One region of the Romboutsia lituseburensis genome, then DNA from elsewhere that is predicted to be linked to it. Evidence: a T-box and tRNA genes for the amino acid it is inferred to sense, from the RefSeq annotation. Region 1 holds a T-box; the other holds one or more tRNA genes.
What was found. A T-box is a leader RNA that pairs with one kind of tRNA and senses whether it is charged. The one in region 1 lies ahead of asnS (asparagine--tRNA ligase), so its partner is inferred to be a tRNA-Asn.
Positions count from the first base shown of each region.

Region 2: it encodes a tRNA-Asn, which carries the amino acid that the T-box ahead of asnS (asparagine--tRNA ligase) is inferred to sense. The anticodon was not compared.

Region 1 covers NZ_JANQBQ010000001.1:3,621,118-3,624,511, forward strand. The annotation lists gene NWE74_RS17450 (hypothetical protein) at 53-232, shown strand; gene NWE74_RS17455 (DUF3885 domain-containing protein) at 374-952, shown strand; T-box leader at 1,167-1,403, shown strand; gene asnS (asparagine--tRNA ligase) at 1,548-2,948, shown strand; gene NWE74_RS17465 (LacI family DNA-binding transcriptional regulator) at 3,316-3,394, shown strand, end outside.
Region 2 covers NZ_JANQBQ010000001.1:168,542-171,935, forward strand. The annotation lists gene NWE74_RS00790 (metal ABC transporter ATP-binding protein) at 1-249, shown strand, start outside; gene NWE74_RS00795 (metal ABC transporter permease) at 268-1,095, shown strand; tRNA gene NWE74_RS00800 (tRNA-Lys) at 1,271-1,346, shown strand; tRNA gene NWE74_RS00805 (tRNA-Ser) at 1,352-1,440, shown strand; tRNA gene NWE74_RS00810 (tRNA-Asn) at 1,446-1,521, shown strand; tRNA gene NWE74_RS00815 (tRNA-Thr) at 1,526-1,600, shown strand; tRNA gene NWE74_RS00820 (tRNA-Arg) at 1,610-1,686, shown strand; tRNA gene NWE74_RS00825 (tRNA-Lys) at 1,700-1,775, shown strand; tRNA gene NWE74_RS00830 (tRNA-Ser) at 1,781-1,869, shown strand; tRNA gene NWE74_RS00835 (tRNA-Asn) at 1,875-1,950, shown strand; tRNA gene NWE74_RS00840 (tRNA-Thr) at 1,955-2,029, shown strand; tRNA gene NWE74_RS00845 (tRNA-Arg) at 2,039-2,115, shown strand; tRNA gene NWE74_RS00850 (tRNA-Lys) at 2,128-2,203, shown strand; tRNA gene NWE74_RS00855 (tRNA-Ser) at 2,209-2,297, shown strand; tRNA gene NWE74_RS00860 (tRNA-Asn) at 2,303-2,378, shown strand; tRNA gene NWE74_RS00865 (tRNA-Thr) at 2,383-2,457, shown strand; tRNA gene NWE74_RS00870 (tRNA-Arg) at 2,467-2,543, shown strand; gene NWE74_RS00875 (dicarboxylate/amino acid:cation symporter) at 2,639-3,394, opposite strand, start outside.

The DNA of each region.
Region 1 (3,394 bases):
TATTAATGTAAAAGACAACTTAGTTAAACAAAAATTTAGGAGGTATTTAGTTATGATAAAAGTATGTTCAATGTGTTCTGGAATGAGTATAGATGATTTAAAAAATGCACTATTAGGAAAAGAAGTAGAAGATATGTGTATAGGTGAATGCGGCAGTGAATTTGTAGGATATGTAGAAGATGACTTAGTAACAGCATCTTCACAAGAAGACTTCATAAAACAAGTTAATTAGTTAGAAAGGTAGCAAAATAAATATTTATTTTGCTACTTTTTTTATGTAAAATATTATTTATTAAAGTAAAAATAAATTTTTACTTTAATTTTTCTAAAATTTATTTTTAATATCTTAAAGTAATAAAAAGGGGGAAATAAAATGAATTCACTTAGAGAATATATTAAAAATGAATTTCCTATATTAAAACTTAAAGGTGAAGAGGGAAAACACATATTAACTATAGAATTATGTTATAAATATTTTACTGATGATAAAAGATATATAGGATATTGTTATAATAAGGCTCTTGAAATATTTGAAGATATTTATGAAAAAGACGATGATATTATACTTATAATGAATGTGTATGAAGAAAAAGATAATATAAATAAAGAGTCTGTAAGAATTAGAAACTATGTAAAAAATAAAAAACTTATAAAAAATTTAAATTGCATAACAATACAAGATAATGAAGAATATAATTTAGAAGATGATGAAAGGATTCTCCATTATTACTTACATTGTAAAGTAAATGATATAGATTATAAAAATCTAATATTACATTTATGTGGTCATGAAGTGGGTCTTAATGTAAAAAGTATGGGACACTATTTTATAATAAATAAAAATAAAAAAATATGTTATATCATGCTCGATGATAGATGTTTAGATTTAGCTTTTGAAAATGATATACAAAAAAAGAAATATAAAAGAAAATATAACAAAATATATAAATAAATATATTTAGTATAATATCATTTTTAGTTTATTATATAATTATACAAAATTGTATTATCAATGTTTTATTTAAAAAAAACAAGTAAAGGGTTAAAAAAATAAAAAATATGTATGGAAAATATAGCATAAAATAAGATAAAACTAAAAAAATAAAGCATTGACTTAAAAAATATAAGTTGGTATAATCTTCTTAAATAATTGAAATACTATTAATGCAAAGACTATGAAGAGAAGAGTAAATATAAAAGGTAGTTTTAGCGAATTGAGGATGGTGCAAGCTCAGTACGAAATTTATATTGAAGAACATCTCGGAGTCTCTAACCGAAATCAAATGAGAGTAGGCTTAGACGGGAGGTCCCGTTACAGACTGTAAGCAATGCTTAACTAAGAGGTCAAATATTTGGCAACTAGGGTGGTACCGCGAGAGAATAACAAGTCTTTCGTCCCTTTTTTATAGGGATGAGGGGCTTTTTTATTATATAAAGCTACATCCTTATACATCAAAACTAATATTTAAGAACTAAAAATCACATTCATAAAAAAATGTATATAAAATAGTTCGAAAAATTACTTAAATTAATGAGGAGGAATTAAAATGCAACAAGAATTTTTAACTGTAAAAGAATTATACAGAAGCAAAGAAGAGTACGTAGGAAAAACTGTAAAAGTAGCTGGATGGATAAGAACATCTAGAACATCTAAAAACTTCGGATTCATAGAATTAAATGACGGTAGTTTCTTTAAAAATATGCAAATAGTAATAGCTGAAGATAAATTAGAAAATTTCAAAGAAATAGGTAAATTACCAATAAGTTCATCAATATTAGTAGAAGGTGAATTAGTTTCAACAGAAGGTGCTAAGCAACCAGTTGAAATACATGCAACTAATGTAGTAGTAGAAGGTGAATCTGATAGTTCATACCCACTACAAAAGAAAAGACATACATTAGAATACTTAAGAACAATAGCTCACTTAAGACCAAGAAGTAACACTTTCTCTGCGGTATTCAGAGTAAGAAGTTTAGCAGCGTATGCTATACACAAGTTCTTCCAAGATAGAAACTTTGTATATGCACATTCTCCAATCATAACAGGAAGTGACTGTGAAGGTGCTGGAGAAATGTTTAGAATAACTACTATGGATTTACAAGACATCCCAACAACTGAAGAAGGAAAAATAGATTACTCTAAAGATTTCTTTGGAAAAGAAGCAAACTTAACAGTAAGTGGTCAATTAAATGCTGAAATAATGGCACTTGCATTTAGAAATGTTTATACATTTGGGCCAACTTTCAGAGCGGAAAACTCATTCACACAAAGACATGCATCAGAATTCTGGATGATAGAGCCTGAAATATGTTTTGCTGACTTAGAAGATAACATGGAATTAGCTGAAGACATGATAAAATACGTAATAAGCTACGTAATGGAAAATGCTCCAGAAGAAATGGAATTCTTCAATAGCTTCATAGATAAAGGATTATTAGAAAGATTAAACAATGTAGTAAATTCTGAATTTACAAGACTTTCTTATACAAAAGCTGTAGAAATGCTACAAGAATCAGGTCATGAGTTTGAATATCCAGTTAATTGGGGAGATGATCTTCAAACAGAGCATGAAAGATACTTAACAGAAGAGATATTCAAGGCTCCAGTATTCGTTACTGACTACCCAAAAGATATAAAAGCATTCTACATGAGAATGAATGAAGATGGAAAAACTGTTAGAGCTATGGACTTATTAGTTCCAGGAGTTGGAGAAATAGTTGGAGGATCTCAAAGAGAAGAAAGAGAAGATAAATTACTTGAAAGAATAGAAGAAATGGGATTAAACAAAGAAGATTACTGGTGGTACTTAGAACTTAGAAAGTTCGGAACAGCTACTCACTCAGGATTCGGATTAGGATTTGAAAGAATCATAATGTATATGACTGGTATGTCAAATATCAGAGACGTAATACCATTCCCAAGAACTCCAAAGAATGCAGAATTCTAATAAAGAATTTTAAATATAGACCACACCCTTTAAAGGGTGTGTTTTTTTACGTTTAAGGATTTAGAATATGTTAATAATTACTGTAGCTGAGTGATGTCATACATTGTGTCTAGCGTAAAAAATGATATTTTAAGAGCAATGGACGAAGTCGTTGGCTCTATGAGCGAAGCGAATATAAAATTAATTAAATATGATAAAAGTATTTAAAATGTAGCTGAATATACATGATTAAACTGAAAAAAATATGTAAAACATATGTAAAATATCTTGATAAAGATATATAAGTATTATAAAATCAAATCAGGAAAATGATACTGGAACTTGGGAATAAACTTAAATGTACAATATATATGAAAAGAGGGAGAATATGAATCTTAAAATTAAAGATATAGCTAATAAATCTGGTGTTTCTATTGCAACTGTATCTAGATATTTAAATAGTTCTG
Region 2 (3,394 bases), 3.5 Mb from region 1:
CCTAAAATGTTATTTTTAGATGAACCAACAGTAGGTATTGATATAAATGGGCAGCGAGAATTTTATAAGCTATTAAAGGAATTAAATGAAAAGTTGAATCTTACAATAGTTATAGTTTCACATGATTTATTTATTGTTAAAGAAGAAGTAAAGAATCTTGTATTAATTAAAAATCACAATATAAAGTTTATACAAAATGCAAAAAGTGATATAAGTAAAAATATGATGTTAGATTTTTTTAGTAATTAGAATTTGGGAGGAAGTAGTTTGGAAATTTTTCAATATGATTTTATGTTAAGAGCATTATTTGCATCTGCTATAGTAGGGTTTATATGCCCTCTTATGGGAATGTTTATAGTGTTTAAGAGGTTATCTTTAATAGGAGATAGTTTATCTCATATAGCTTTATCTGGAATCTGTGGTGCTACATTATTTGGTGTAAATCCTATTTTAGGGTCATTAATTGCATCAAGTCTAGCCGCTATTTTAATAGACCGATTAAGAACGAATTTAAAGGAATATGCAGATTTATCCATTGCCATAATCATGGCTTTAGGTGTAGGTATATCAGGAATATTAATAAGTATGTCAAATGTAAACTTTGATTTGTTTTCATTTATGTATGGAAGTATAGCTACAGTAAATAAAGAAGATATAGTTATAATAACTTTAACCGCTTTGGTTATAGTATTCTTTATAGCATTATTTTTTAAAGAACTTTTATTTATAACTTTTGATGAAGATAATGCTAAATTCTCTAAAATACCTGTTAAATTTATAAATACTATTTTTATGGTTTTAGTAGCTGCAAGTATAACAATAACATTAAGAATAGTTGGTGTATTATTAGTTTCATCGTTAATAGCTATACCTGTTGCAACGAGTATACAAATAGCTAGAAGCTTTAAAAACGCAATGTTTTATTCGATTTTATTTGGAGAAGTTGCCATAATATCAGGCGTAATAATTTCTTTCTATTTTGATTTAGCTCCAGGAGGAACTATAGTTATAATAAGTGTGATGGAACTTTTAGTTATAAGTTTGGTAAGCAAGATTAAAAATAAACATAAAGCTAAAATAAATTTTAAATATTAGTGAATATAAATAAAAAAATTGTAAAAAATTAAAAAGCTGAAATTATTAAAAATAAAGGTATTTAAGGAAAAAAAATGAAAAAAATATAAAAAATATGAAAAAATGTATTGACGAATTTAAAAAATATAACTATAATAGTCTTTGCAAGTGAGAACTTAACAAAACAATAAACAATGATCCATTAGCTCAGTCGGTAGAGCACCTGACTTTTAATCAGGGTGTCCCGCGTTCGAGTCGCGGATGGATCACCAAGTACGGAGAGGTGTCCGAGTGGTTTAAGGAGCTGGTCTTGAAAACCAGTGATGCTTAACGGCACCGTGGGTTCGAATCCCACCCTCTCCGCCAATTGTGGGAATATGGCTCAGTTGGTAGAGCAATTGACTGTTAATCAATGGGTCACAGGTTCGAGTCCTGTTATTCCCGCCAAAATGCTAGCGTGGCTCAACGGTAGAGCAGCTGACTTGTAATCAGCAGGTTGTAGGTTCGATTCCTATCACTAGCTCCATAAAAATGTGGGTGCATAGCTCAGCTGGATAGAGCAACGCCCTTCTAAGGCGTGTGTCCGGGGTTCGAATCCCTGTGCGCTCACCAATTTAATATTTATGATCCATTAGCTCAGTCGGTAGAGCACCTGACTTTTAATCAGGGTGTCCCGCGTTCGAGTCGCGGATGGATCACCAAGCACGGAGAGGTGTCCGAGTGGTTTAAGGAGCTGGTCTTGAAAACCAGTGATGCTTAACGGCACCGTGGGTTCGAATCCCACCCTCTCCGCCAATTGTGGGAATATGGCTCAGTTGGTAGAGCAATTGACTGTTAATCAATGGGTCACAGGTTCGAGTCCTGTTATTCCCGCCAAAATGCTAGCGTGGCTCAACGGTAGAGCAGCTGACTTGTAATCAGCAGGTTGTAGGTTCGATTCCTATCACTAGCTCCATAAAAATGTGGGTGCATAGCTCAGCTGGATAGAGCAACGCCCTTCTAAGGCGTGTGTCCGGGGTTCGAATCCCTGTGCGCTCACCAATTTAATATTATGATCCATTAGCTCAGTCGGTAGAGCACCTGACTTTTAATCAGGGTGTCCCGCGTTCGAGTCGCGGATGGATCACCAAGTACGGAGAGGTGTCCGAGTGGTTTAAGGAGCTGGTCTTGAAAACCAGTGATGCTTAACGGCACCGTGGGTTCGAATCCCACCCTCTCCGCCAATTGTGGGAATATGGCTCAGTTGGTAGAGCAATTGACTGTTAATCAATGGGTCACAGGTTCGAATCCTGTTATTCCCGCCAAGATGCTAGTGTGGCTCAACGGTAGAGCAGCTGACTTGTAATCAGCAGGTTGTAGGTTCGATTCCTATCACTAGCTCCATAAAAATATGGGTGCATAGCTCAGCTGGATAGAGCAACGCCCTTCTAAGGCGTGTGTCCGGGGTTCGAATCCCTGTGCGCTCACCAATTAAACTTTTAGATTATGTCTAAGAGTTTTTATTTTTATATAATAAAAATTATAAAATAAAAAGCCTTTGGTATAAACACCAAAGGCTTTTTTATTAAAATTCCACAGATTCTTCTTCACTTTGTATATTTTTCTTATCGGCTATACCAGTAAGCATAAGTGTTAATGCTCCATCGCCAGTAACGTTACAAGCTGTACCGAAACTATCTTGTAATGCAAATATAGTTAAAATAAGAGCAGTACCTGTTTCATTAAATGCTAAAACACTAGTTATAAGTCCTAGAGATGCCATTACTGTACCTCCAGGGACACCAGGTGCACCTATAGCAAATACACCTAATAAAATTATAAATACTACCATAGATGATACACTTGGAAGTTTACCGTATAATATTTGAGAAACTACCATAACAAAGAATACTTCTGTTAAAACAGATCCACAAAGATGTATATTAGAGCATAGTGGAACTGAGAAGTTTAAAATATCTTTTCTTAGTACTTTAGATTTTTTAGCACATTCTAAAGCTACAGGAAGAGTGGCAGCTGAGGACATACTTCCAACAGCAGTTAAGTAAGCTGGTCCATAATGTTTTAAAACTTCCATAGGGTTTTTACCAGATATAGCGCCGCCTACTGCATAAAGCAATGCAAGCCATATAAAATGACCAATTAAAACTATAACTATAACTTTTATAAATACAGGTAAGTGATTAGTTATAGAACCTTCATAAGCAAGAGATGCGAAAGTTGTAGCTATGAAATATGGTAATAAAGGAATAACCACTCTATTAACTAAACTTAAAACTATATTTTGGAACTGATCTAATAATTTTTCAAACAGATCAGCTTT